Regions from separate parts of the Halomonas sp. AOP27-A1-41 genome, predicted to be linked through region 2. Evidence: predicted binding sites of a transcription regulator. Region 2 holds the regulator's gene; each other region holds the start of a gene.
What was found. The regulator sigma-54, encoded in region 2, starts transcription at its own class of promoters, with help from an activator protein. The targets are predictions, from matches to a motif close to TGGCACNNNNNTTGCTNT.
Positions count from the first base shown of each region.

Region 1: a site for sigma-54 is predicted at 7,381-7,398, ahead of glnA (glutamate--ammonia ligase). Genes of this name have one in related genera too.
Region 3: a site for sigma-54 is predicted at 4,758-4,775, ahead of ACT3TC_RS09155 (amino acid ABC transporter substrate-binding protein). Genes of this name have one in related genera too.

Region 1 covers NZ_JBQSXT010000005.1:75,199-84,947, reverse strand. Annotated here, with positions in the region: gene ACT3TC_RS05425 (sodium/glutamate symporter) at 1-1,331, shown strand, start outside; gene ACT3TC_RS05420 (entericidin A/B family lipoprotein) at 2,338-2,469, shown strand; gene ACT3TC_RS05415 (YqiA/YcfP family alpha/beta fold hydrolase) at 2,475-3,011, shown strand; gene ntrC (nitrogen regulation protein NR(I)) at 3,008-4,456, opposite strand; gene glnL (nitrogen regulation protein NR(II)) at 4,453-5,511, opposite strand; gene glnA (glutamate--ammonia ligase) at 5,741-7,147, opposite strand; gene ACT3TC_RS05395 (acyltransferase family protein) at 7,634-8,662, opposite strand; gene ACT3TC_RS05390 (alpha/beta hydrolase) at 8,828-9,703, shown strand.
Region 2 covers NZ_JBQSXT010000001.1:294,913-304,661, forward strand. Annotated here, with positions in the region: gene ACT3TC_RS01245 (YhdP family phospholipid transporter) at 1-627, shown strand, start outside; gene tldD (metalloprotease TldD) at 624-2,078, shown strand; gene yjgA (ribosome biogenesis factor YjgA) at 2,082-2,603, opposite strand; gene pmbA (metalloprotease PmbA) at 2,700-4,040, shown strand; gene ACT3TC_RS01265 (HPr family phosphocarrier protein) at 4,051-4,320, opposite strand; gene rapZ (RNase adapter RapZ) at 4,381-5,295, opposite strand; gene ACT3TC_RS01275 (PTS sugar transporter subunit IIA) at 5,363-5,833, opposite strand; gene hpf (ribosome hibernation-promoting factor, HPF/YfiA family) at 5,838-6,146, opposite strand; gene ACT3TC_RS01285 (RNA polymerase factor sigma-54) at 6,245-7,654, opposite strand; gene lptB (LPS export ABC transporter ATP-binding protein) at 7,778-8,527, opposite strand; gene lptA (lipopolysaccharide transport periplasmic protein LptA) at 8,537-9,028, opposite strand; gene lptC (LPS export ABC transporter periplasmic protein LptC) at 9,037-9,609, opposite strand; gene ACT3TC_RS01305 (KdsC family phosphatase) at 9,609-9,749, opposite strand, start outside.
Region 3 covers NZ_JBQSXT010000011.1:44,649-54,397, forward strand. Annotated here, with positions in the region: gene ACT3TC_RS09135 (histidine phosphatase family protein) at 1-430, shown strand, start outside; gene ACT3TC_RS09140 (amino acid ABC transporter ATP-binding protein) at 452-1,180, opposite strand; gene ACT3TC_RS09145 (amino acid ABC transporter permease) at 1,276-2,376, opposite strand; gene ACT3TC_RS09150 (amino acid ABC transporter permease) at 2,397-3,587, opposite strand; gene ACT3TC_RS09155 (amino acid ABC transporter substrate-binding protein) at 3,676-4,701, opposite strand; gene ACT3TC_RS09160 (amino acid ABC transporter substrate-binding protein) at 4,926-5,936, opposite strand; gene speE (polyamine aminopropyltransferase) at 6,020-6,880, opposite strand; gene hemE (uroporphyrinogen decarboxylase) at 6,880-7,992, opposite strand; gene mnhG (monovalent cation/H(+) antiporter subunit G) at 8,214-8,621, opposite strand; gene ACT3TC_RS09180 (K+/H+ antiporter subunit F) at 8,618-8,896, opposite strand; gene ACT3TC_RS09185 (Na+/H+ antiporter subunit E) at 8,909-9,406, opposite strand; gene ACT3TC_RS09190 (monovalent cation/H+ antiporter subunit D) at 9,403-9,749, opposite strand, start outside.

The DNA of each region.
Region 1 (9,749 bases), on a different contig from region 2:
GCTCCGTCATTGCTGGTCTTGTGCTTTTATTGATGGGCCCGGACGTTATCGGACGCTTGCTGCCTACTTTTTTTGAAGAGAGCCCCGGTCTTTTCCCCGCGTATGTACAAGAGAGCTGGTCTGCGCTACCTGGCCTTTTGATCAACGTGGTATTTGCTGCCCTCTTTATCGGTAAAACGATTCCTGGCATTCGTACTATTTGGCTGCGCGCAGGCCCTCAGGTCGTTGTTGGACAAACAATGGCGTGGGGCCAATACGTGGTGGGGTTGACGCTGGCGCTATTGATACTTGCCCCCTTGTTTAATATGAACCCCATGGCGGGCGCCCTTATTGAAATTGGCTTTGAAGGCGGCCATGGTACGGCCGCTGGCATGGCCGATACGTTCGCTGACCTGGGGTTTGAAGAAGGCGCTGACCTTGCACTTGGTCTCGCCACCGTGGGCATTGTTTCCGGTGTACTCATTGGCACGCTCATGATTAATATTGCCGCGCGCCGCAACATCATTACGCCCAGCAACGAGAACGATGAACCTGATGACATGATCCGTGAGGACAGTCGCCCTTCTACTGAAGAGTTTAGCGAATTTAAAAAAGACCTCATGCATGAAGCAGGAACCACTGACCCGCTTAGCCTGCATATTGGGTTGGTGGGCATTGCCATTTTAATAGGTTGGCTGCTGCTCTCTGGCCTGCAGTGGATTGAGCAAGTCACCTGGGCAAGCAATGGAGGTCTTGAGATATTAGCGCATGTGCCGCTATTTCCTATCGCGATGATTGGCGGCGTCATCGTCCAGTTAGTGATCACGCGCTTTGGCCTGGAGCACCATGTTTCCACACGTACCATGGCGCGAATTGCTGGCACCGCGCTTGATTTCACCATTGTCGCTGCACTTGCCACGCTGTCACTCACCACCCTGGGGGAATACTTCCTGCCCTTTTTACTGCTTGCCGTCGCAGGCATTGCCTGGGGGTTATTCGTTCTTATCGTGATTGCCCCCCGAGTAATTCCAGAAGGCTGGTTTGAGCGGGGCATTGGAGACTTTGGACAATCCATGGGGGTCACGGTGACGGGCTTATTGCTGATGAGAATGGCTGACCCCAGCAATAAATCCGGCGCGCTTGAGAGCTTTGGCTATAAGCAGCTTATGTTTGAACCGGTGGTAGGTGGTGGGTTATTTACCGCCGCTGCTTTGCCCTTGATAGGCGAGTTTGGTGCGCTCGCCATACTGGGCTTTTCGGCTATTTTAACCGTCAGCTGGTTAGTCTTTGGCCTGCTGTACTTCGGACGCATGGTGCCCGACAGAGGCCGTGGCCGCTGGCAGAAAAAGTAGCCCGCCGCGTTATGTTCACCCCAAACGATCATGCCCACTTTCGTGGGCATGATCGTTTAGTGTACGTATTCTTTTTAGAACGCGCCGTTGGGCGGTAACCATCAAATATCGGGCGGTATGTCTTCGTGGTTGTCTGTTGTGACCATAAAAGAACTTTTAAACATCATGTATAACCCGATGGCGGAAAACACCAAGAACAGCACAAACATGCATAACATCAATCCCATCGCCATAACGCTTGTTCCTGAAATGCGCGGCTACTGCATTGGCATGTTCTAACCGCTTAGATTTAGTGTGCTGCAAGGATAGACTAAATCGGCGGCGTCATCTGTACAAATCTTTTGCAAATTATAGCTAAGAATCAACAATTTTATAATTTTCAACAGCTTAAAAAAAACACATACAACGCAAAAAAACCACAACGCTTACGCGAAATGGTCATTTTGCATCTCAGCCAATCCCTGGCCTCGACGATTAGCATATCCTTATGCTAATACAAATGAGCGGGTGAATGTCCTTTAACGTCCTGTTCTTCTACTTGGCTCCTGCCTTCCCTTGCTTCCTATCAATCCGCTCATGTTGTTCCTACTCATGATATTGCAGGCTTTAGGCCAACTGCCAACATAAAAACAAAAAAACAAGTAAAATCAAAAACTTGAAATAAAAAACACTTTCCTAAAAACAACGAAAAACCCTCTTTAGCCGTGTGTAAAAAAGGCACATGCGACAAAAATACCTGCTCATCGAATGGTCACCGTGACACTAAGCACCACTTGGGAAGCTGAACGTTTGGCTATTGCTCACTTTATTTCGGCAAAAACGTACTACTTCTTACCCTAACGTGTTATTGCTGGCTAATATAAAGAGAAGGCAAGATACTTCGAAGGCACGCTTGGTATGGGCTACTGCGTTGCTGATGGCAGCCTTACTGTTTTATGCAAGAATGGTTTTACGCAGGACTGTTTCTACTCACGACTATTTCTGATCAACAAGAAGGGATCATTCAATGAAACGCACATGGGCGATGGGTGTAGTGCTATTAACCACACTGCTGGCGATCAGCGGTTGTAATACGATTCATGGCGCGGGAGAGGATATCTCGGAAGGCGGCCAGGCGATTGAAAGAGCAGCGGAATAACCATAATGATGACCGTCTATCTTTCACACGGCCTGGAAAGCGGGCCCGGTGCCTTGAAAATTCAGGCACTCAAAGGGATCGCCGAAACGCTCGATGATTGTGAGCCGGTCGTTATGGATTACCGTGGCATGGCAGAGCCCCCCAGGCGGCTGGATCACCTGTTGGATACTCTGTCAAAACGCAATGATAATCCCGCAGCGTGTGTGCTAGCGGGTTCTAGCCTGGGAGGATGGCTGAGCGCTGCGGTTAGCACTCAGCATCCCCTTTTAGGTTGTTTTTTACTTGCCCCTGCGCTTGGCTTACCGGCATACCCTGAAACCTCGCCGATGATTCAGGCTCAGCTTACCCATATCATCCACGGCTGGCAGGATGATGTCGTGCTGCCCGGCCCCGTTATTGAACGCGCCCGATTACAGCAACTCTCGTTACGGATGGTCGATGACGACCATCGTCTTCACGCTAGCCTGGACACCATACTGAGCGACTTTGAGCGTTTTCTAACGCAGTGCCAAGCGCTTACCAAGCAATCAATGCTCGTTTAGCGCGAACAGTGGCAGCGTTCTTCGTCTGCCAGGGCGGGTAGCAACGTCTTTAATTTACGCGTTAGTGTATTGCGCCCCCAGCCTAACAACTCCGCTGCTTCTCCTTTACGCCCACCGGTATGTTTTAACGCCGTCTCAATCAGAATTTTCTCAACGTCGGGTACGGCCTCTTCCAACAGATGTGTATGCCCTTCGGCCAGAGCACGGTCGGCCCATTCCCGAAAGGCGCTGCGCCATTCGCCATGACCGCCGCTTTCAGTTGCCTGGGGGGAGCGTAGCTCTGGCGGTAAATCCTCCACCAGAATTTCACGCCCAGACGCCATTACCGTTAACCAGCGACAGATATTTTCCAGGTGGCGCACGTTACCCGGCCACGCCAGGCGCGTCAGGTGCTCCTCGGTTTCGGCCGTGAGTACCTTGATGTCGGTGGCAAGTTCTTTGGCGGCTTCAGCAAGAAAATGCCGTGTGAGGCGTGGGATATCCTCACGGCGTTCGGCAAGGCGCGGCAAGTGAATGCGGATAACGTTCAGGCGATGGAAAAGGTCCTCACGAAAGCGCCCGTCATCCACCAGCGACTCAAGGTTCTGGTGCGTCGCGGCGATAATCCGCACGTCAACCTTGACCGGGGTGTGCCCGCCCACTCGGTAGAACTCACCGTCGGCCAATACGCGCAGCAAGCGAGTTTGGGTTTCAGCCGGCATATCGCCGATCTCATCCAGAAACAGCGTGCCGCCGTTGGCCTGCTCAAAGCGCCCCTGGCGCTGGGCAGCGGCCCCGGTAAACGCACCTTTCTCGTGGCCAAACAGTTCAGACTCAATCAGATCACGCGGGATGGCCGCCATGTTCAGGGCAATAAACGGCTTGCCCGCCCGGGGGCTGTGCTGGTGGAGTGCCTGGGCTACACGCTCTTTACCGGTGCCCGACTCGCCATTGATGAGCACAGTAATATGCGAATGAGAGAGTCGCCCAATGGCCCGAAACACCTCCTGCATGGCCGGCGCTTCACCAATGATTTCTGCGTTCAAACCTTCGGGAACGCTGATCGGCCGTTGGCGCTCGCGCGCATGAGCCACCGCCCGGCGCACAAGCGCCAGCGCTTCATCCACATCAAACGGCTTGGGCAGGTACTCAAACGCACCGCCTTGATAAGAGGCCACTGCGCTGTCGAGATCCGAATGAGCGGTCATGATGATGACCGGCAAATCCGGGTGCGCCTCACGGATGTGCGACATAAGATCCAGCCCATCAATGCCCGGCATGCGAATGTCAGTCACCAGCACATCCGGTGGGGTTGTCAGCAGTCGTTCCAGTACTGTATCGGCGCGTTCTATGCACTCTACATCAAGATCCGGCTGTGCCAATGCACGTTCAAGCACCCAGCGGATAGCGCGATCGTCATCCACAACGACCACCCGTGCAACCTCGTTACGTGTCGCCTCTATCATGATGCTTCTCCGGTACAATTAATAACCAATGGAATCAGTAAGCGGAACTCGGTGTGCCCGGGACGTGAGTCACATTCAATCAACCCTTGATGCTGATGCAGGATCGACTGAGCGATGGACAACCCCAATCCGCTGCCTTCAGCACGCCCTGACACCATAGGGTAGAAGAGCGTTTCTTTAAGTCCTTCCGGGATACCAGGGCCGTTATCGATCACACCCACCTCGCTCACTAACCGGTGGCGCTCAGCACCCAGGGTGAACTGACGCCGGGCACGGGTGCGCAGCATCAATTCGGGCACAGGGGTCTCGGCATCGCTCATGGCCTGCACGGCGTTCCTGGCCACGTTAAGCACGGCCTGGATCATCTGCGCCTCATCCCCGGAAAGGTCCGGCAGGCTAGGGTCGTAATCGCGGTGGATGGTGATATTCGGATGTTCAGCCACCAGCAGCGTTCTTACCCGCTCCAGCACTTTGTGGATGTTCACCGGCGCGTGCTTAACAATGCGATTCGGGCCAAGCATCGAATCCACCAGATCACGCAAGCGGTCAACCTCCTCCACGATGATATGGGTAAACTCACGCAATTCAGGCTTATCCAGGTCACGCTCTAATAGCTGAGCCGCCCCGCGGATGCCGCCCAGCGGATTTTTCACTTCATGGGCCAAGCCCCGGGCCAGCACTTTGATGGTTTCCTGGCGCGTGGTGAGCGCTTCCTCGCGGGAAATTTGCATCAAGCGGTCACGAGGTTCTACTTCCAGCAGAAGCTCGTCTTCCGACAGGGGCGTCACGGTGTAATCTACGGTCAGCGCTTCACCGTTAACCGGGGTAATGCGCGCCTCGCGCTGGGTGTAGGGATGAAAGGCATCCCGCGCCTTGGCCAACACCTGATCAATACTTTCATCCCCGCCCAGCAGGGTATCCAGGCGGCTCCCCTGCACACGGCTAAAGCTTACTGCCAACAGCGCTTCGGCGGCAGGGTTCATCCAGCGTACGCGGAGCTCACCGTCCAGCAGCAGCACTGCCATGGAGAGATGTTCTAGTAAACGCTGATACATGACGTGTCCTGAATATCGCTGATAAAAACGTTCAATGCTTAAGAGAAACTGCAAAAAGCGCGCCAGGCCTTGATTCAACGAGCGTTAAGCGCACAGCCTGCCATGGTCGATCCATCACATGCACCATCTTAGTGCATGGAGCACCGTTAAGGCGCGCCCCTTTCACTGGTTAAGTGCAATAAAAAACCCCGCCGAAGCGGGGTTTCAAAGCTATCGCGTTACACCGCTATTAGCAGCTGTAGTACATATCAAACTCGATGGGGTGCGTGGTCATGCGAATACGCTCCACTTCTTCCATCTTGAGTTCGATGTAGGCATCAATCATATCGTCGGTGAACACGCCACCTTCGGTCAGGAACGCACGGTCAGCGTCGAGCGCTTCCAGAGCCTGGTCCAGGCTGTTGGCAACGGTCGGTACCAACTTGCCTTCTTCTGGCGGCAGGTCGTACAGGTTCTTGTCCATGGCATCGCCAGGATGAATCTTGTTCTTGATGCCGTCGATACCTGCCATTAGCAGGGCAGCAAACGACAGGTACGGGTTAGCGGTCGGGTCAGGGAAGCGGGTTTCAACGCGCTTGCCTTTGGGGCTGACCGTATAGGGAATCCGGATAGAGGCGGAACGGTTACGGGCGCTGTAAGCCAGCATAACCGGCGCTTCAAACCCCGGCACCAAACGCTTGTACGAGTTGGTAGAGGCGTTGGTGAAGGCGTTCAGAGCGCGTGCGTGCTTGATCACACCGCCGATGTAATACAGCGCCATTTCCGACAGGCCTGCGTATTCATCACCGGCAAACTGGTTCTGACCATCTTTCCAGAACGACTGGTGAATATGCATACCAGAACCGTTGTCGCCAACCAGCGGCTTGGGCATGAAGGTCGCGGTTTTGCCGTACGCGTGGGCCACGTTGTGGATCACGTACTTCATTTCCTGAACTTCGTCCGCCTTCTTCACCAGCGTATTGAATTTAACGCCGATCTCGTTCTGCCCCGCATTCGCCACTTCGTGGTGGTGAACTTCAACGGTCTGACCAATCGCTTCCAGGGTGTTACACATAGCGCCACGGATATCGTGGAAGCTGTCGACCGGAGGAACCGGGAAGTAACCGCCTTTAACGCGCGGACGGTGCCCCAGGTTGCCGCCCTCTACCTGATTACTGGTCGCCCAGGCGCCCTCGTCGGAAGAAATCTTGTACATGGAACCCTGAATATCAGACTTCCAATGTACTTCGTCAAAAATAAAGAACTCAGGCTCCGGACCGAAGAAAGCAGTATCGCCCAGGCCGGTGGACTCCAGGTACGCCTCAGCGCGCTTAGCAATAGAACGCGGGTCACGGTCATAGCCCTGCATCGTGGCTGGCTCAATGATATCGCAACGCAAAATCAGAGTAGCGTCTTCGGTGAAGGGGTCGAGGAAAGCAGTGCCATCTTCCGGGCGCAGGATCATGTCGGATTCGTTAATGCCTTTCCAGCCCTCGATTGAGGAGCCATCGAACATTTGACCATTTTCGAAGAACTCTTCGTCTACATCGCGGGCAGGCACGGTAACGTGCTGCTCTTTACCACGAGTATCGGTGAAACGCAGGTCCACCCACTTAACATCATGTTCTTCAATTAGCGCGAGAGTCTTGGCTGACATTGTGCCTCCGATATGGGCGTGGCTTAAAGCATGTAACAGTAAGCTATCGATAAAAGTGTTATTAGACAAACCCCGTCATTCAATAAAGTACGTGCCTGACAGGCCTATCCTTTTTGTTCGCTTAACATTTGCCTGAAATTGAATCACACATCGCCTAGCGATCATTTCAAACCGGCTATTGTTGTAGCACGCCGAGAGGCATCTGCCTACGGTGGCTAGCCGCTGACAAATATAATGCAGAGAACATGCCAATCCTGCACCAACATGACCGAAACAATTACTAACCTGTTGTTTTAAGGCATATAAAAGCTGCGTCTGCATGCCTCTCTATGACGCATAAGTATTTCCCGAGGCTTTTAAACACACACGGACCTGTTTTTTTGACCCAAAATAGATCAAACACAAGCATAACCGCACCTAATTGGTGCATGAAAGACATAGAGCGCCCCTCTCGGCTTCCAACCCACCGCACAGCGCGTCAACGCCCTACACTTTTAGCCGCTTGCCAAACATCATGGCCCCGGCTTTTGTGGTGTTCGCCATTTTACTGAGCAGGATAGAGCCCGTGGCGCCCGTCACTATCAGCAGCAGCACGTAAACCGTTATAGGCAACGCCAACGGCATCACCAACGCATCGGTAATGGCAAAAAACATGGGGTGCGCCAGGTAAATACCAAACGAATACTGGTTGATATAGCGCACCCAGCGAGGCGCTGTGATGTCTTTTAAATAACGCATCGCTACAAGCGTTGAGAGCATGAACAGCGGTATCACCCACACTTCCTTGGATGAGAACTGCAGCCACCCCGCCACGCTGGCCGCGACCAGCAGGCAAACCAACACGACCAACCACAAAGGCCACGACAGGTACTGCATCCATAAAGGCCGCAGCGGTACCTGGGCTCCACTATCAAAGGGGTAGTAACGCACCAGCACCAGGGCCAGAAAGAACAGATATATCCAGCCCAGAGGTGCCACCCAGAGCAGATACCCCGGCAGCGCCACACCCAACCAATATGCCACTCCCCAGTACGCCATACTCACCCAACAGCTCACCCACAGCCACGGCACCGGGTTAAAGCGCCACAGCTGCCAGCGGGTAAACAGCCAATACGCGATATAAAACTGCATGGCGATAATCAAGAAATAACCGTGCCACCCGGCGAAAACAAAGTACTCCAGCGCATTGGCGACAAAGCCTACCGGCTCCCCTGCCACATACAGCCGAACCCACTCGGCCGTCGAGTAGATAAAGCCATATACCAGATAAGGCAGCATGACGTACTTTACCCGTTGGGCCAAAAAGCCAGGCGGCACTGCCTTGTCATAGCGCATGGCAAACACAAACACTGAAATGAACAAAAAGATCGGCGTGCCCAATACCAGCGGCAGGCGCATCAGGTCGGTGGCCAGGTTATCCACACGCTGATTAACGTGGTCCAGCAAATGAAATAAAAACACGGCCACGCAGCCGTACGCACGCAACCAGTAAATTTCCTCTATCCTTTTATGCATACCTGCTCCGTGTATGCCTGACATTCGCCTGCGCTGAACAGTCTCGGCGGGTACGGTGTACGACGCTATAACCCTGCGATAATTCCCGGAGGCTGTTTGTCACTCCTCTCATTTTCAAGTGTATTTCATGGGTTGTTACGTTCCTTGTTGACCAGCCTGACAGCCCTGGCGGGCCTATGGAGCCTGTTTAACACCGCCGTTGCTGGCGAGGTGCACTACGCCACCTTTGACTCGCCCACGCTGGGCCACGCCTACCCTTACACCGTGTATCTACCCGACCATTATGACGCCACTGCCGCCGAGCCTTACCCAGTGGTTTATCTGCTCCATGGCTCTTTTGGCAACGAACGAGACTGGCTAGCCAAGGGCAACCTTGCCCAAACCGCTGATCGTTTGATTCGCGCTGGGCACATTCCGCCTGCCGTATTCATCATGCCCGGTAGTCGCAGCTGGTGGGTAGACGGCCATAATGAGGCCGCCCGTAGCGCCTTTTTTAACGACTTGATGCCGCATGTTGAAAACCAGTACCGAGTGGGCGCCACGCGAGCGCTTCGCGGTGTAGGCGGACTATCCGCCGGAGGGTTTGGCGCGCTTAATTTTGCCCTGGAAAAGCCCGAGATGTTTGCCGCTGCCGCAGCGCTAAGCCCGGCAAGCTATCTTCCGTATCCGCCGAGCAACTCCTCAGCACATCGTCATCCCGCGTTTTTGGATGAACAAGGCCATTTTGATACGGCTTTATGGGACCAGCTCAACTACCCCGCTTACCTTGAAGCGTATCGCATTAACGTAACGCCCCGGCCCAGCGCAGAAGAGAGCGACATCCCGATCGTGCCACTTTACATTAGCGCAGGGCGCAGCGATGTGTACGACGCCGAGTTTCACGCCCGTAAGCTACGCCAAGCCATGGAACGCATTCAACCTAATGATGTACGCTTGGACCTCTACCCCGGCGGGCACACCTGGCGCGTTTGGCGTGCCAGCCTACCTGCGGCCTTAACCTTTATGTTTCAGCATATTGGCAAAGGTCCCATTAACCCATAACTAGCAAAACTAATAAAAACCAAACTACACTTGTGTTTTTCGGCCC
Region 2 (9,749 bases):
ACCCAGGCCAATATTTCCATCGAAGGCGGCGATATAGGTACCGCTCTTGAGCGCATGGATCAACCCGTTGCCTTACGCAGCCGACGTACTACCGCAACCGCCAATCTTGGCTGGGCGGGCGCACCATGGCAGTTCTCGTTAAATCAGGCGCAGGGCGACATAGGCATCGACGTGCAGGATGGGCGCTTTATGCATCTGGACTCTGCACCGGTGCGTCTCGTTGGCCTGCTGAATTTCGATAATATATTGCGTCGATTGCGGTTGGATTTTTCTGACGTCACCGGCACGGGCACCGCTTTTGATCGCGTTGACGGCACGGCAGATGTCGAAAATGGCCAGCTTGCGTTGAGCGAGCCATTGCAAATTAAAGCACCTGCCGCCAATTTAACCCTAACCGGTAATGTTAACTTGCTTCATCGAGAGCTTGATTTGCGCCTTGGCGTTGTGATGCCGGTGACGCAAACACTGCCCATTGCCGCCATTGCGGTGGGCGCTCCTGTTGTAGGTGGCGCACTATTTATTGCTGATCAGCTTTTTGGCAGCGCTCTGGACCGAGCGACGACCATTCATTATCGCGCGCGAGGCCCCTGGACTTCGCCGCAGGTTACTTTAGAAGGCTCCGAATGACCGCATTTAAGAGCGATATAGACTCCGCCGTTTCCATTCTTCTTACGCCGGGTGGCTTGGACCTTGATGGGCTTGATAAAGGCCTTGAGTACGCCATGGGCGCGGGTGTGGATTACGCCGATCTCTACTTTCAGCGCACCTGGACAGAGGGCTGGGTGTTGGAAGATGGGGAGGTAAAAGAGGCAAGTTACAACATTGATGGCGGTGTGGGCGTCCGCTCCCTGGCCGGAGAAAAAACCGGCTTTGCCTACTCCAATCAGATTAGTGCGGATGCGCTGATCGATACCGGGCGCACGGCGTCAGGCATTGTGCGTAGTGGCAAGTGTCTGCCTGGGCAAGCCGTTCAGCCGGTTTCAGTGGCCCCTTTTTACGCTGGTGTTGATCCTTTAGCGGGGCTGACTGCTGAAGAGAAGGTCGCCATGCTAAAAGAAGCTGATCGCATCGCGTGCGCGGCTGACCCTAGCGTTTCTCAGGTAAGCGCCTCGCTTTCTGGCACTTACGAAGTGGTTCTGGTGCGTGCCAGTGATGGTACCTTGGCCGCGGATATTCGCCCGCTGGTGCGCTTTAACGTTAGCGTAATTGCCGTGAAAAATGGCCGCAGAGAGCGCGGCAGTGCAGGCGGTGGCGGACGCTACTCCATGGCTCGCCTGCGTAATGAAGGTGTTGCCGAGCGATACGCAAAAGAGGCCGTACGCCAAGCGCTCGTCAATCTTGAAGCGGTCGATGCGCCAGCCGGGCAAATGCCGGTGGTACTGGCTTCTGGCTGGCCGGGTATTTTGCTGCACGAAGCCGTCGGCCATGGGCTGGAAGGTGATTTCAACCGTAAAGGCAGTTCGGCATTCTCGGGTCGTATGGGGCAACGCGTCGCTGCCAAGGGTGTGACGGTGGTCGATGATGCCACGATTGCTGATAGTCGCGGCTCGTTAAGTGTCGATGACGAGGGCACGCCCGGGCAAAACACGCTGTTGATCGAAGACGGCATTCTTACTGGCTATATGCAGGACAAGCTGAATGCTCGATTAATGAACATGGCGCCAACCGGTAATGCTCGCCGCGAGTCGTTTGCGCATTTGCCCATGCCGCGCATGACCAATACGGTCATGCTGGCAGGTCAGGATGCACCCGAGGATATTATCAAAAGCGTCAAGAAAGGGATTTACGCTGTTAGCTTCGGTGGCGGACAAGTGGATATCACCTCGGGCAAATTTGTATTCTCCGCCAGCGAAGCCTACCTGATTGAGGATGGTCGCATTACGGTGCCCGTTAAGGGTGCCACGCTGATTGGTAATGGGCCGGAGGCGATGGGGTGTGTCTCCATGATCGGCCACGATATGGCGCTGGATACAGGCATTGGCGTGTGTGGCAAAGAGGGTCAAGGCGTACCGGTTGGGGTGGGTCAGCCCACACTAAAACTGGATGAGCTAACCGTTGGCGGTACGCAGTCCTCGTAAGTATTAAAGCGCCAGCGTGTCGCGGAGAAGTTTGAACAGCTTACGCGAGCTGGCGGGCGGCTTGTCCTGATCGCGCTCACGCTGAGCGTTGCGAACTAGCTGACGTAGCGCTTGGCGATCCGCATTGGGATAGTCTGCCATAAACTGGTCAATGGCAGGATCGCCTTCTCCAATAAGCCGGTCCCGCCACTTTTCAAGACGATGAAAGGCATGGTCGCGCTGCTCTTTTTCCTGCTCAATTGAGTCAAAGACACCTTGAATCGCGGTCAGGTCCTCTTTGCGAACCAGCTTGCCGACATACTGCATATGACGGCGGCGCCCTTCGTGGGAGCGAATACGAGAGGTCTCTTCGATGGCACGCAGCATGTCGTCGGAGAGAGGAAAGCGGGCACGCTCAGCAGGTTTCATGGCGATTAAGGTTTCGCCGAGTGCTTGGAGCGCATGCATTTCGCGTTTGAGCTGCGACTTACTGGGGCGCTCTTCGGGTTCTTGAGTATCAAGGGGCTCGGGGCGTTTCTTCGGCATAGTAAGGCTCACAGACAAGATTCGTTGGCAGCATTATATCAGGCTGCGACAAGAACATTGATTCGGCGATGAGATTCGTACGAAAAAGGAGGCTATATGGCACAGGCATTTGATGCATCCTCGCAGCAGGCACTGCTAACCGCGCGTGCAGAAGAGGCGTTGACCTTGGCCAAGCGCCTGGGAGCCGATGCGGCGGAAGTGGGTGCAAGCGTTGACCAGGGCGTGGGCGTTAGCGTGCGCTTGGGCGATGTGGAGACGGTTGAGCTTTCACGAGACCAGGGCATTGCCGTCACGCTTTACGTCGGCAAGCGCAAAGGAAGTGCATCGTCGAGTGACGCCAGCAGTGCCTCGATTCAAGCAACGGTTGAGAAAGCATTAGCCATTGCGCGTTATACCGGTGAAGACCCGGTGGCTGGCTTGGCGGATGCCGATCAGATGGCGACCGAATTGCCGGACCTTAAGGTTCATTACCCGTGGGCGCTGACAACTGAGCAAGCAATCGACCTTGCGCTTGCCTGCGAGCAGGCGGGTCGCGACGTTGAGGGTATTAGTCAGTCAGAAGGCGCGTCGCTTTCAAGCGGTGAGGGCGTACGGGTTTATGCTAACAGCCATGGTTTTTTAGGTACCCAAAAAGGCAGTAGTCACTCCCTTTCATGCATGCTCATTGCTCAGGATGAAGACGGTATGCAGCGGGACTACGACTATACCTCTGCGCGTAATCCTCAGCATTTGCGCGACCCGAGCGAAGTAGGGCGCGAGGCTGCGGCCCGTACGCTGCGCCGGTTAGGTGCCAAGCGGCCGCCAACCGGCACCTTTCCCATTCTGTTTGATCCTTCGCTGTCTAGTGGTTTGGTTGGGCATTTATTGGGCGCATTGGCGGGTGGCGCGCTGTATCGTCAATCCTCTTTCTTGTGTGACCGTTTGGGCACGCCGTTATTTCCTGAGTGGTTTAGTCTGGAAGAGCGCCCTATGGAAATAGGAGCGACCGCCAGTACGCCGTTTGATGGAGAAGGTGTGCAGACACGTAATAACCGCTTTATCGAACAGGGGCGTATCGCAAGCTATATGCTTTCGTCCTACAGTGCCCGTCGCTTGGGCATGCAAACCACGGGGAATGCTGGCGGTGTCCGCAACGTGCGTTTAGACGCACCCTTGCAGACGCGTGATGCGCTGCTTAAAACGATGGGTCGAGGCATTTGGGTTACCGAACTAATGGGCCAAGGCGTGAACGGCGTAACCGGGGATTACTCGCGTGGTGCGGCGGGCTTCTGGGTCGAGAATGGAGAAATCCAGTATCCGGTTGAAGAATTTACCATCGCTGGAAACCTTGAGCGTATGTTCTCAGGCCTTGTTGGTATCGGAAGTGATATCGATACGCGCGGCAGCATTCATACGGGCAGCTGGTTAGTGGATGCGATGACCGTCGCCGGTAGCTAAAAAAGCCGCACTACTGATCTTCGTCAAAGCGGGCGTCGAACAGCGCTTGGATTGCATCAAGCGCTTGTTCGGCATCCTCGCCTTCCGCACAAATCCGCAGTTGGGTGCCGCAGGGTGCGGCCAGCATCAATAGCGACATGATGTTGGCTGCATCAGCCATTTGCTGCTGTTTATACACCTGTATGCTGGCGGAGTAGTGCTGGCTGCACTTCACCAGTTTTGTGGCGGCGCGGGCATGTAGGCCGCGCTGATTGGTAAGCGTTAAGGTTCTTTCTGGCACCCTGGTTCCTTTTTTCCGAGTGGTGTCATTAGGCATAAGCGTTTACGTAGGGCTGGGCGTCTACTCGGAAAATGGAGGAGCCGTCGGTGGCTCTGCCCGGGTTCCTCGTAGCGTGTATTGCAGCTCCAGTTCTCGGTGACGCAACTGGACTTCGCCGATGAGCGGTGCCAGCTTTTGCGCCAGCTGTTCGGCAATATACACAGAACGGTGCTGCCCGCCGGTACAGCCAATAGCCACCGTCATATAGCTGCGCTGACTATTTTGGTAAGCAGGCAGCCAGCGCTCAAGCATTGCCTGAATATCATGGCTCATCTCTTCGACAATCGGGTAGCCGCGCAGAAACGCAATAATCGTGGCATCACGTCCTGTGTACTGGCGTAGCGTTGGGTCCCAATAAGGGTTGGGCAGGCAGCGTACATCAAAGACTAAATCTACATCCATGGGTACGCCATGCTTGTAGCCGAACGACTCAAAGGTGAGTGTTAGCTGGTCTTTGCGCTGGTGGGCTACCTGGTCTGAAATGCGCCGACGCAGGTCGTGGACCGATAAGCGTGATGTATCAATCCGCAGGTCGGCCAAATCACGTATTTCGTTGAGCGTCTCTTCCTCTTTCTCTATCGCCTCTTCAAGCGTCATATCACTGTTGCGCGTTAACGGATGGCGTCGCCGTGTCGCAGAATAGCGTTCCAGTAAAATACGTGAATCGGTGGTTAGATAGATAACCTGACAATCTATAGGCCGCGCGCGCAGCTCTTCAAGCAGTGCGGGAAGGCGCTCAAGCGCCGCTGGCAGGTTGCGGGCATCAATACTGACCGCTAGATGCGTGCGCTCACCCTCGTCACGGAGTTCGTCAACCAAAGAACCAAGCAACATGGCGGGGAGATTATCAATGGCGTAATAGCCAATATCTTCCAGCGCTTGTAATGCGATTGATTTGCCAGAGCCAGAGCGGCCGCTAATAATCACCAGTTGCATAGTGGCTCTCTCTGATTGAACGTATAAAAGGGATAACGCATGAAAATGTGTTAGTCGTTATGGGCGATTATGGAGCGGCCTGTTCGCGAATCTTGCCCATTAGCAGGTCAAGCAAATCGTGCTGGCTGCTGGTTTTGCGTAATGCCTGGCGTGTGCTCGCATCATTCATAATGGTGGCCACTTGGCCCAAAAGCGACAAATGCGTGTCGTCAGCCTCTTCGGGAACAAGCAGCACAAAGACGAGGTCGACCGGGTCGCCATCAATAGCATCAAAATCAATAGGTTCTGATAATTTTAAAAAACCCGCAATAGGCGTAACGCAATGTGGGCTGCGCGCATGGGGGATGGCGACGCCGTTACCGATCCCCGTGCTGCCAAGACGTTCCCGGCCGATCAGTCGGCTGAAAACTTCCTGGCTATCCAGACTGGGTGTATTTTGAGCGATAAAGGTGCTGAAAAACTCCAGCACCCGCTTTTTGCTGCCCCCGGGCACGTCGTAAAGTACGCGCTCCGGGGGGAGGATGGTTTCCAACGTCATTGAATTAACGCACGCCAGCGCCTTGGGCGCGAGCTTGTGCTTTTTCCTTGTGCTTAACGAGTTGACGATCAATTTTGTCTGCTAAGGCGTCAATAGCGGCATACATATCGACATCTTCGGCGTCGGCATGTAAGTCGGCGCCTGCCGCATGAAGGGTGCACGCGGCATGTTGGCGCTCCTTCTCAATAGATAAGGTGACTTGTACCGTGGTGATGTGGTCGTAATGACGTTCGATGCGTTCAAGTTTTTCATTAACGTAGTCACGCAAGGCGTCAGTCAGTTCTACATGATGACCCGTGATATTTACTTGCATTGACGTGCTCCTTATCCATCGGACTGAATTTCGATTGTAACCCTTTTTACGGTGTTGCAAAGCCCCTGTCGCGAGTTTTGCCATTTCTCTTGTAACGACTAACGCAAACGACGACGTTCACTTGATGAGGGAATGCCCAGCGACTCACGATATTTCGCCACCGTACGGCGTGCCACTGTGATGCCGCCATCTCCCAGTAATGTCACCAAACGACTGTCCGAAAGAGGTTTGCCGGGAGGCTCATCTTGAATCAACTTTTTAAGCCGGGCGCGAATCGCGGTGCTTGAGTGGCTGTCTGCGCCATCTTGCCCGCTAATTTGGCTTGAGAAAAAGTACTTAAGTTCGAAGACACCCCGTGGGGTATGGATATATTTTTGTGTGGTGACCCGAGAAATGGTTGATTCGTGCATCTCAACCGCCTCGGCAATATCGGCAAGAATCAACGGCTTCATCGCTTCTTCACCGTGCTCTAAAAAACCGATTTGGCGAGTGATAATCTCGCGCCCTACGCGTAGAAGCGTGTCGTTGCGGCTGGACAGGCTTTTGATTAGCCAGCGCGCTTCTTGCAAGTGCTCTTTTAAAAACTGGTTATCCTGACTCTTGTCTGCACGCTTGATTAAACTGGCGTAGTCGGGCTGGATACGCAGCCGGGGCAGGGCTTCAGGGTTTAGCTCCAGGTGCCAGCCTTCATGATCATGACGTACGACCAGGTCGGGCGTGATATAGCTATCGTCGGTGACGCCATAAGCGCTGCCTGGGCGTGGGTCCAGGCTTCGGATCAGACCGATCACATCGTCTAGCTGCTCATCGTCCAGGCTTAGGCGGCGCTTTAATAGGCGCATGTCATTTTTGCCCAGCGCTTCAAGAAACTGGCGAACCAATCGGCGCGCGGGAACCAGTAGGGGCGTGTCGTCGGGGAGCGTTGCAAGCTGAAGCATCAAACATTCGCGCAAGTCACGGGCGAAGACGCCCGTTGGCTCGAACTGCTGTAAGCGCATCAGAGTGGTTTCCAACTCTCGCTGGCTGAGACCTTCGATGCTTTGAGCACGTAACCCATCGCGGATATCGTTGAGCGGCTGCGTCAGGTAGCCATTGGCATCCAGTGCATCAATCAGGCTTTCGGCGATTAGCTGCTCACGAGCCGTAAAATCGGTCATCGCCAGCTGCCAAAGGAGATGTCCATGCAGGCTTTGTTCCGCGGCCTGGCGTTCAAAATCAGGGCCTTCGCTGCCAGAGCTACCCATGTCCTGGTAAGTGTCAGACCAGTCGCTATCGACAGACAGTTCCTCGGGAATGCTTTCTGACCACTCCTCGTCGGGTGTTTCGACGGTCGCCTGCTCGCCGAACTCGTCTTCCTGCTCCAGCATTGGGTTGGCATCCAGTGCCTGCTGAATTTCCTGACGTAGATCCAATGTCGATAGCTGTAGCAGTGCAATCGCTTGCTGCAGCTGAGGTGTCATGGTCAGCTGCGTACCGATACGCAATTGGAGAGAAGCTTTCATGACCATCTGAGAACCACTCGTTAATCGGAAAGCTTCACCCTAGTGCGAGTCATGTTGTTGTGCAAGTGCAATAAGCATGCCACTGATAAAATTTTTACTGCAGATCACTGTTTAGCGGTGAAATTAAATTCATAAGCGAAAATCAGCACCCAGGTAAACTTCCCTCACTTTTTGGTTATCAAGGATAGTCTGAGGGCTGCCGCCAGCAATGATGTGGCCGTCACCGACAATATAGGCGATATCGCAAATATCCAGTGTTTCTCGGACGTTATGGTCAGTAATTAGCACGCCAATGTGGCGCTGTTTTAAGGCGCGAATAATGCTCTTGATTTCACCAACCGAGATGGGGTCGACACCTGCAAATGGCTCATCCAGCAAGATAAACGCGGGCTCTGTGGCCAAGGAGCGGGCAATTTCGACGCGTCGCCGCTCGCCGCCGGAAAGGCTCATGCCCAAGCTGTCACGGATGTGGGTAATATGAAAGTCGTCAAGCAGGGCCTCAAGCCGCTGCTCTCGTCCTGCCCTGTCCAGATCTTTGCGGGTTTCCAGAATCGCCATAATATTATCCGCAACCGATAGCTTGCGAAAAATAGACGCTTCCTGGGGTAGATAGCCAATGCCGGCCATCGCGCGTTCGTGCATGGGAACGCGGGTTAAGTCTTGCTCGTCGATACGCACCGTACCCGCATCAGACTTCACCAGGCCCACAATCATATAAAACGATGTGGTTTTGCCCGCGCCGTTAGGGCCAAGCAGGCCTACCACGCTGCCTTGAGCAATCTCCAGGCTAATGTCTTTAACCACGCGGCGGCGCTTATAGCTTTTTGCCAAGTGATTGGCGTAAAGGGTTTTTATGGGCGGTGCTTCCGCAATAGACATGGTTGGCTCCTATTGCGCTGGCTGAAGCGTCATGCGAATACGCTGCGGCTCGCTACCGTTTGCATCGGAGCGTGCCTGCACCACTTCGCGGTCAATGAAGTATTCCAGGCGGCCACCGGTAAACTGATCACCCGCCTGGGTCAGTTCGGCCTGGTCAATAAGCTCTACACGCCGCTCTGCTACGTGATAAACCACGCGTCGTGCCCATCCTTCCATCGGAGTGTCCTGATCATCGAGTTGATTGCGTAGATAGGCGCGCTCTCCGGTGGCAATAGCGCGAGAAAGCTCACCCGCGTCGTTACGGATAATTTCAACGCGATCCCCACGTAGCTGCATATTGCCTTGGCGAATATTGACATCGCCTGAATAAACGGCAGTGCCTGCACGCTGATCAAGGTCTAGCTGGTCGGCTTCTACTTCAATGGGAGCTTGGCTTGTCTGGGCCGCTGCCGATAGCGGCACCGCAAGGGCGAAAAGCGCGGTGCGAATAAAAGCGTTCATAGCGACTCCTAAGGATTTTGTGTTGCGGGGGGGTGATGGCCGCGGACGTTATCGGTTAGTCGGACCTGGCTATCATCAAGCCAAACATCCATACGTGATGCGCTCATTTGTTGAGGTGGCTGCTGAAACACGGCGGGCGCCTCGCTCCAGGCATGACGCGCTACCCCATCATAATGTAATAACTCAGTATCAAGCTGCCAGCCTTCTGTAGGCGCCAGAAGCTGTGCATCACCAGACAGTGTTAGCGCTTGGGTGGCCGTGTTCAGAACGCCTTCGTTGGCGTGAGCGAGCCACTCTCGGTTATCACTATCAAACAGCGTCGCTTCGGGTTGAGTGACTTCGGCCTGGGTGCTTTGTGGTATGTAAACCAATAAAGGCGCGGACAGCGACTGCTGGATATGCCCTGTTTCACCAAACAGCGTGATCTCGGCATTTTCCAGCACGTGGCTAGGCTCTTCAGCCTGCGCTTCTTCGTCAACGGGCCGGTCTTCCGGGCCGCGTGGGTCCAGCCATACCAGCAGCCCCCCTAAAGCGACCACCAGGGCCGCTAACCCGACGCGTTTCTTGGTTCTTTGAAACATTACACGCGACCATTCAAATACGACTCAAGAACAGTACTCCAGTGGCCCTGCGCTTCAAGCAATGTATCGCAAATTTCACGTACGGCGCCGTGACCACCCAAGCGGTCGGTAATCCAGTCAGCGTGGGTATGCATGTAATC
Region 3 (9,749 bases), on a different contig from region 2:
GGTGCATGCATGGGCCTGGCCGGTGCCAACGCAGGTGGTGCATTCTGATTTTTTGCGCACCACCCAAACGGCTGCCCGCGTGGCCGAGGCCTTTAAGCTTACGATGACGCCCGACAAGCGCCTTAGAGAGCGCTCCTTCGGTGAGTGGGAGGGCGGCTCGGACGAGCGTTATCCGGATGTGTGGGCGCTGGATGCCCAGAATGCCGACCATACTACGCACCAGGTAGAGGCGGTGAGCGCGGTGGCTGCGCGCATGATGACAGTAATAGAGGAGCGGGAGCAACAATGCGAGGGAGAAACCATCCTGGTCGTTAGTCACGGCGACCCGCTACAAATACTGCTGACCGCCTTGCAAGACAGGCCACTCACCCAACACCGTGAGCAGCCAGCTCTGTTACCGGCCAGCATTACCCAAGTGGGCGCGCCTTAGGTCGCGCCTCCCCCGTATACCTTAGTGCCCCAGAATCTGGCTCAGGAACAGCTGGGTCCGCTCGGACTGCGGGTTGTTGAAGAACGGCTCCGGCGCGTTTTCTTCAATGATCTGCCCCTGGTCCATGAAGATCACCCGGTCGGCGACGGTTTTGGCAAAGCCCATCTCGTGGGTCACGCAGAGCATGGTCATGCCCTCTTCGGCAAGCTCGACCATGACGTCCAGCACCTCTTTGATCATCTCCGGATCGAGTGCTGAGGTAGGCTCATCAAATAGCATCACATCCGGGTGCATGCACAGCGAGCGGGCAATCGCCACGCGCTGTTGCTGGCCGCCGGAGAGTTGGCCGGGATACTTTTGGGCCTGCTCGGCGATGCGAACGCGCTCCAGGTAGCGCATGGCCTGCTCTTCGGCTTCTCGGCGCGGCTTCTTCTGCACCCACATGGGGGCGATGCAGCAGTTCTCCAGCACCGTGAGGTGGGGGAACAGGTTGAAGTGCTGAAACACCATACCCACGCTGCGGCGTATCTGCTCAATACGTTTTACGTCTTGGGTCAGCGGCACCCCGCCAACCACGATATCGCCCTGCTGGTGCTCTTCCAGGTGATTAATGCAGCGAATCAGCGTTGATTTACCCGAACCGGACGGGCCACAGATAACGATCCGCTCGCCGCGTTTTACTTCGAAATCTATATCGCGCAGTACGTGAAAGTCGCCATACCACTTGTTAACGCCGCGCATTTCGACCATTAGGTCAGACGTGCTTTTAGACATGCTGTTGCCAGAGAGGTTGGTGGCTGCTTGTGTCATGATTAAATCCTGCTCAAATTCTTGAAAAAGCGGCGTTAGCGCTTGTGGCCGGTGTTCAACTTGCGTTCCAGATACTGGCTATAGCGCGACATGCTGAAACAGAAAATCCAGAATACAAACGCGGCAAACACGTAGCCTTCCAGCGAAAAGCCCAGCCAGTTGGAGTCGGAAAGCGCCGCCTGCACGATCCCCAGCAGGTCAAACAGCCCAATGATCATGACCAGCGTGGTGTCTTTAAATAGCGAGATAAACGTATTCACGATGCCTGGAATCATCATCTTCAGCGCTTGGGGCAGAACGATCAGGCCCATGCGCTTCCAGTAGGTCATGCCCAGTGCCGCGGCGGCCTCCTCCTGGCCCTTGGGGATCGCCTGAAGACCGCCACGAATGACCTCGGCCATGTAGGCACTTTGAAACAGCGTTAGGCCAATCAGCGCCCGTACCAGGCGGTCAACGCTAATACCAGAGGGCAGAAACAGCGGCAGCATTACCGAGGCCATGAACAGCACGGTAATCAGCGGCACGCCACGCCAGAACTCGATGAAGATGACGCAGAAGCTCTTCACGATGGGCATGTTAGAGCGCCGCCCCAGAGCCAGCACGATGCCAATGGGGAGAGCCCCTATCATGCCCACCGACGCTAGGAGTAGGGTCAGCATCAAACCGCCCCAGCGGTGGGTAGGTACGCGTGGCAGGTCAAAGTAGCCGCCGTGAAGCAGTACGTAGGCCGCGATGGGAAAGCCTACCAAGGCAAACACGGCCACCCAGCGCTTGAGCGGCAGGCGCGGAATGGCAAGCCAGGCGATCAGGGTAAAAAAGCCGCCAAACACAATATTGGCTCGCCAGATTTCCTCTCGCGGATAAAGTCCGTAGATAAACTGCGTAAAGCGCGCATTAACGAACACCCAGCAGGCGCCCTCTCGCGAACAGTCATCCCGGGTGGTGCCTACCCAGTCGGCGTTGATGAACGCCCACTGAATGGTCGGCACCAAAAGCAGGTACAGAACGTACAGCCCCACCAGCGTAAATAGCGTATTGAGTGGGCTGCTGAACAGGTTGGTGCGCAGCCAGGCTACGGGCCCCAGGGTATTGCTGGGGGCAGGCCGCTGGTCAATCATTGTTTGGTTATGAATCATAAAGCTATCCTCACCGGCGCCTAGCGCTCAACCAACGCTACGCGGGCGTTGAACCAGTTCATGAACATGGAAACCAGCAGGCTGATCGTCAGGTACACCGCCATGGTCATGGCGATCACCTCAATGGCCTGCCCCGTCTGATTCAGCGTGGTGCCCGCAAACACGGATACCAGGTCGGGATAGCCGATGGCCGTGGCAAGCGAGGAGTTCTTGATCAGGTTCAGGTACTGGCTGGTAAGGGGCGGAATAATGACCCTCAGCGCCTGCGGAATGACCACCAAGCGCAACACCAGGTTACGCGGCAGGCTCAGGGCTTGGGCGGCTTCGGTCTGGCCGTGGGAAATGGCCTGGATGCCCGAGCGGACAATTTCAGCAATGAACGCAGCGGTATAGATAGAAAGCGCCAGCCACAGCGCCAGAAATTCCGGAATCACGGTAAAGCCACCGCGGAAGTTAAAGCCGCGCAGTTCCGGAATATCCCAGGTGATCGGTACGCCGGTGGCGACCGTAATCAGCAGCGGCAGCCCCAGAATCAGCGCAAGCGATATCCACCCGGCTGGGATGCGTTTACCGGTTGCCTCTTGGCGACGCTTGTTCCACACACACAGCGCAATACTGGCGATAACCGCGACGATAAAGGTCGCTGGAATCATCCCGAAGCCTGACTCAAAAAGCGGCTCAGGCAGATACAGACCGCGCACGTTAAGAAAAACAACCTCGCCAAACGAGAGGCTGTCCCTTGCACTGGGTAGCGTGCGCAGCACGGCGAAGTACCAGAAAAAAATCTGTAGCAGTAACGGGATATTGCGGAAAGTTTCGATATAGGCGGTGGCCAGGCGTGCCAGTAGCCAGTTGGGCGACAGGCGAGCAATGCCGACAATAAAGCCAATCAGCGTCGCGGCCACCACACCCAAGGCGCCGACCAATAGCGTATTGAGCAAGCCCACCAAAAAGGTGCGGCCGTAGGTATCCTGAGAGGAGTAGTCGATCAGGCTTTGTACGATACCAAAGCCTGCGGTGTTATTTAAAAAGCCAAAACCGGTGGTGATACCCCGGGCGGATAGGTTGTCCTGAGTATTGCCGACGATATACAGCAAAAATACGACAACGGCTGCCGTTAAAAGCAGCTGAAAAACAAGTGCGCGTTTGGCACGGTCTCGCCAAAACGGTGGCTTGTGGCCAGCGGGGCGAGTGTTGGGTCTTACGGACATGGGTGGCGTCTCCGCTACACGGAAGGTCAATCAAATGGCCCGTCGGCACTCATCTGCTAAGCGCGACGGGCCGGGTCAAGCGAGATGCTTAGCGAATCGGCGGAGCGTACTGGAAACCACCCTGGTTCCATAGCGCGTTGGCACCGCGTTCAATCTCAAGCGGTGAGTCCATGCCAACGTTGCGCTCAAAGCTTTCGGCATAGTTACCGACCTGGCTAATAATGTTGTAAGCCCAATCCGCATCAAGCCCCATGCCTTCACCGTAGTTACCGTCCTGGCCAAGCAGGCGGGCGATGTCGGGGTTTTCGGAGCTGGTCATTTCCTCTACGTTTTCACTGGTCACGCCGTACTCTTCAGCATTGAGCATGGCAAACAGTGACCATTTCACGATGTTGAACCAGGTGTCATCGCCCTGGCGAACTACCGGGCCCAGCGGCTCCTTGGAAATGATATCGGGCAGAATGACGGCGCCATCCGGATCATCTAACTGAATGCGCAGCGCCGCCAACTGAGAAGTATCCGAGGTTAGAACGTCACAGCGGCCAGCCTGGAAGCCGCCCACGGTCTGCTCTGAGGTATCAAACACGATAGGATCAAATTCCATATCGTTGGCGCGGAAGTAATCGGCCACGTTAAGTTCGGTGGTGGTGCCCGTTTGGATACAGATCGCCGCACCGTCCAGCTCATCAGCACCGCCGATGCCCAGGTCACGGCTAACCATAAAGCCGATACCGTCATAGAAGTTGACGCCTGCGAAGTTCAGACCCAGCGTGGTATCGCGGGTGGTGGTCCAGGTCGTGTTACGAGAAAGCAAATCGACTTCGCCAGACTGCAGCGCAGTGAAACGCTCAACGGCATTGAGAGAGATGTAATTGACGGCATCTGCATCACCCAGCACGGCAGCGGCGACCGCACGGCAAACATCGACATCCAGCCCTTGCCAGTTGCCATCACCATCGGGTGCCGAAAAGCCTGGCAAACCGTCGCTGACGCCACACTGCACGGCTCCACGTTCAATGGTTTCTTCAAGTGTTGCTGCGTTAGCGTTAGTGGCGCCTGTCAGTGTGATGGCGCCTGCAGAGGCCAGTAATACCCAGTGTTTCTTGTTCAACATGGTAATTCCCTTCCTCAATTAATATTGTTATGCATGCGAAGGCATGACATATAAAGCTAGCAAGGAAGATGCCAATGTGGGTACAACGCCAAATTCAGCGCTTTTCAACGCAAAATGATTCTGCTTCTACGAAAGTTTAGGTGCAAAAAAATAGAAACGGTTGCCGCATGCGCTGTTTTGGTGCGACAACCGATGGTTGATGGCAGAGTGCTGACCGGTAAGCCCTAGCGAATGGGCGGGGCGTACTGAATGCCGCCATCGCGCCACAGAGCATTTAAACCACGGGTAATATTGAAGTTAGAGTCCACGCCCACGTTGCGATCATACATTTCGGCGTAGTTGCCCACCTGTTTGACGATTTGGTAAGCCCAGTCGTCATTAAGTCCCATGCCTTCACCAAAACTGCCGTCCTGGCCCAGCAGGCGGGCAATATCTGGATTATCGGAATCCGCGTGTTCATCAATATTGGTGCTTGAGACACCCAGTTCTTCAGCGTTGAGCATGGCAAACAGCGACCATTTTACGATATTGAACCACTGGTCATCGCCCTGGCGTACGGCGGGGCCAAGCGGTTCCTTGGAAATAATCTCGGGCAGCACTACCGCCATGTCGGGGTTGGCAAGCTGCATGCGTTGGGCATACAACTGAGAAGCATCGGAGCTTAAGACGTCGCAGCGCCCGGCTTCAAAACCGGCAATCGACTGTTCGGGAGAATCAAACACCACTGCGTCATAGTGCATGTCGTTAACACGGAAATAGTCTGAAAGGTTCAGCTCGCTGGTCGTGCCTGACTGCGTGCACACCGCCGCGCCGTCCAGGTCTTCGGCACTTTGCACGCCCAGGTCGCTTGCGACCATGAATGCTTGGCCATCGTAATAGCTCACCCCGGTAAAGTGCATACCTTGGGTGGTATCGCGGCTAGAGGTCCAGGTCGTCGTGCGGGAGAGCAGATCCACTTCGCCGGATTGCAGGGCGGTAAAACGCTCCACCGAATCGAGCGGTACGAAATCAACCTTGCTGGCATCGCCTAATGCCGCCGCGGCAATCGCGCGGCAGACATCGGTATCCAGGCCGCGATACGTATCGTTATCGTCCAGTGAGGAGAAGCCGGGCTGGGCGGCGTTCACCCCGCAGCGTACGCTATCGCGGGATTGAACGGTTTCTAACGTGGTGCCCAAGGCAACCGTCGGGGCCAGGGCGCACGCGCCAATGCTTATCCATTTAAGGGTTTTCATTGTTGGTTCCTTAACGTGGTGACACAAAAAAGGCCGAGCAGTGCCCGGCCTCATCGCTTACTGGCGTGCTATTCAAATAAACGTCAGCCGAACGCTTTACGCATGAACGGTGGCAGCGCCAGGGCGCCCCGGTGGGCATCCACTGTGTAGTACTGTAGCGGCATTTTGTGGCTAGCGGCAGCCTCTTCGCGGAAGGTTTCCACGTTGGTGCCTTTACCGGCAAGCGTCACACTCCACCAGCCGGAAGGATAAACCGGCTGGGGGAAGGGCAGTGTGGCGACACTGGCAAAGCCCGCTTCGCGCATGTCATGGCGCAGCTCACGAATAATCGAGCCGCTGTGATAAAGCGGTGATTCGCTCTGCTGTACCATCACGCCATCGGCTTTCAGAATGCGGTGGCAGCGCTTAAGGAAGTCAGTCTTGAACAACCCTTCGGCGGGGCCGACCGGATCGGTAGAGTCGATAATCAGCACGTCGATGCTTTCATCGGCAGCGTCATCCACCCACTTCACACCATCAGCGAACAGCAGCTCAGCACGCGGGTCGTCGTTGGCTTCCACCAGCGCCGGGAAGAAACGCTCTGCGGCCTTGGTGACTTCTTCATCGATATCGATCTGGGTGACTTTTTCAACGCCCGGGTGGCGCAGCACTTCTTTCAGTGTGCCGCAGTCGCCGCCGCCGATAATCACCACGCGCTTGGGCGCCGGATGAGTAAACAGTGCCGGGTGGGCGATCATTTCGTGATACAGGAAGTTGTCACGGTCGGTGAGCATCACGCAGCCGTCCAGCACCATCAGGTTGCCGTAGGTCTCGGTAGCGTACACTTCCAGGTGCTGGTACTCACTCTGCACATCCAACAGCTTTTCAGAGATCTTCAGCGAGAAGGCGCTGCCGTGGCTATCAAACACTTCGGTGAACCACTGGTCGCCGCGTAATTCGCTCATCAATTGGCTCCTGGTTGTGATGGGGTGGATTGGGCCGGAATGCCTTGGTGATACTGCGGGCTTAACTCGTGCAGCGCTTCCATAAAGGCGGTGACGTTATCCGGATTGGTAAACTGGCTGATGCCGTGGCCCAGGTTGAACACGTGGCCCGGCCCGTGACCGTAGCTTTCCAGCACGCGGGCGACTTCGGCACGAATCGCCGACGGGCGTGCAAACAGCACGTTAGGGTCGAGGTTGCCCTGAAGCGCAACCTTGTGGCCCACACGGGCACGGGCGCTGGAGAGCTCGGTCGACCAGTCGATACCCAGTGCATCAGCACCAGCGCAGGCGATGTCTTCAAGCCACTGGCCGCCGTTTTTGGTGAACAGAATCACCGGTACGCGGCGCCCGTCGTGCTCGCGGATCAGCCCGGAAACAATTTGCTCCATATAGCGTAGCGAGAACTCCAGGTACGCGGGGGTGGAAAGCGCTCCGCCCCAGGTATCGAAGATCTGCACCGCCTGGGCGCCTGCGCGAATCTGCGCGTTCAGGTAATCGGTCACCGACTGGGCCAGGGTATCCAGCAGTTGATGCATGGTGTCTGGCGTATCGTAAAGCATGGTTTTCAGGTGACGGAAGTCTTTGCTGGAACCGCCCTCCACCATGTAGGTTGCCAGCGTCCAAGGGCTTCCCGAAAAGCCGATCAGCGGCATGCGCCCGTTCAGCTCACGGCGAATGGTCGATACCGCACGCATGACGTAGTCCAGGTCGCGCTCGGCGTTGGGCACGCTTAGCGCCGCCACTTCTTCCGGGGTGCGCACGGTTTTGCGAAACTTGGGACCTTCACCGGTTTCAAAATAGAGCCCCAGACCCATGGCATCGGGGATCGTCAAAATATCTGAAAACAGAATCGCCGCATCCAGCGGGTAACGCTCCAGCGGCTGGAGCGTTACTTCGCAGGCCAGGTCCTGGTTGCGGCACAGGTCCATAAAACTGCCCGCATCGGCGCGGCGCTCACGATACTCAGGCAGATAGCGGCCTGCCTGACGCATCATCCATACCGGCGTGCGGTCAACGGGCTGGCGCGCCAGGGCGCGGAGAAAACGATCATTTTGCAACGGTGTGGAAGTCATAAACACGTGCCCTTGGGGAATTTACCTGTAGTGTATTTTAAAGGGTATACAAACCAGTGCTGATACTTTACTTGAAACATGATTGAAAAGGCGCTTGGCTCGGGTCTCTAAAGCTTAAGGCAGAGGTGAGAGTGTACTTGAGAACGCCCAACTAAGCGGCATGGCGACGTGTAAAACGTGCCCAAACCTATCCGCTACGCAGAGGCCGGTGTGGCACGAAGCTACGGCTCTTCCTTCGCAGAAAAGGGATAAACCTCGGTCGTTGTCTTGCTCTTGTTCTCGTTTGCGCTAATGGTTGGGCGGCGGTCACGAGCACGCAGGTCACGATAAACAGCGGTGCGCATCAGCAGCATGGCCACCACCGGCGCAGTGAGCATCACAAAGGCAGTGATTAATAGCTCATGAATGACCAGTCGTGACTGTAGCACCGAGAAGTAGATCATGGAGGCAATCAGAATGGAGCCGGTGCCTAGGGTGATCGTAATGGCGGGGCCGTGAATGCGCTGGAAGAAGTGCGGCAGCCTAACAAGGCCCAATGCACCGATCAGTACAATCGCGCTTCCAAGTAGCAATAGCAGGGTAATGGGCAGGCTGGCCCATAGCGGCAGTGACTCCAGCTGTGGGTTCATTCAATTACCTCGCCACGCATAAGAAATTTGGTAAGCGCGATGGTTGATACAAAGCCCGTCAGGGCAATCAGCATCGCGGCCTCAAAATAGATCACGCTGCCAAACCGGATGCCCAGCGCTAGGGCAAACAGCATGGCGCACATCCATAGTGTATCGAGTGCCAGTACACGGTCTTGTGCGGTTGGCCCACGCAGTAAGCGCACCGTACACAGCAGCATGGCTAACAAGACGCTAAGTAGCGTGATATTAATTGCCAGAGAGAGCAGTGTGGTCATACTGAGCGCCTTTTATTCATGTTCAAAGATCTCGATTAATGGCTGTTCGTAGCGCGTTTTAATCGTGTCGATCCACCACTGCTCATCGTGGAGGTCAAACACATGCAGCGCCAAATCATTAGAGTCTGGCAGCTGTTCTACCCACACGGTGCCGGGAGTTGAATTGATCAGGCACGAAAGCAACGCCAGGCCGTGCGGGTCTTTAAGATCCAGTGGCACTCGGACGAACTGTGATTTTACACCCTTGGCATTGAACAAGATGATGCGGCTGACGTTAAAGCAGGAGCGTATGATTTCGATCATCGACATAAACAGCAGGCGTGCCAACACCAGCGGTTTACGCAGTGGTGCTGGGGCGAGTGGGCGCAGTGGTCTGGCGAGCAGCGGTGCGGCAATGGCCAGGACACTGCCCAGCAACACCTGTGCAGGCGCAGTGCTTTGATTCAGCAGTAGCCACATGATTAACAAGGCGCCCGATAAGGCAGGAGAGGGAAGCCAGCGCAGCGTCATTGGGCCGACTCCCCGAACGTACCGCCCACCGCAGCGGTTGAGCCTAGACGGTTTAAATAAACCTCAGGCTGGTTGAGCGCGTCTGTGCTGCGCTCCAGATACGCCATCGTCGGGCCTGCTTGAACGGTGAGCAGCAGGCAGGCCAGTAGCAGGGTGATGACAGGCATGACTTCGGAGCGCTGCAGATGAGGCGCGACCGGGTTCTGGACGGCCCAGAAGGTCCGTACCCCAAAACGCATTAACGAAATAATGCCTGCCAACCCGGAAAGTACGACCAGCGCAATAACGACCCAAGTGACGATTCCCCGCTCAATCAGCAGGTCGGTAGGATTCAACAGCCTAT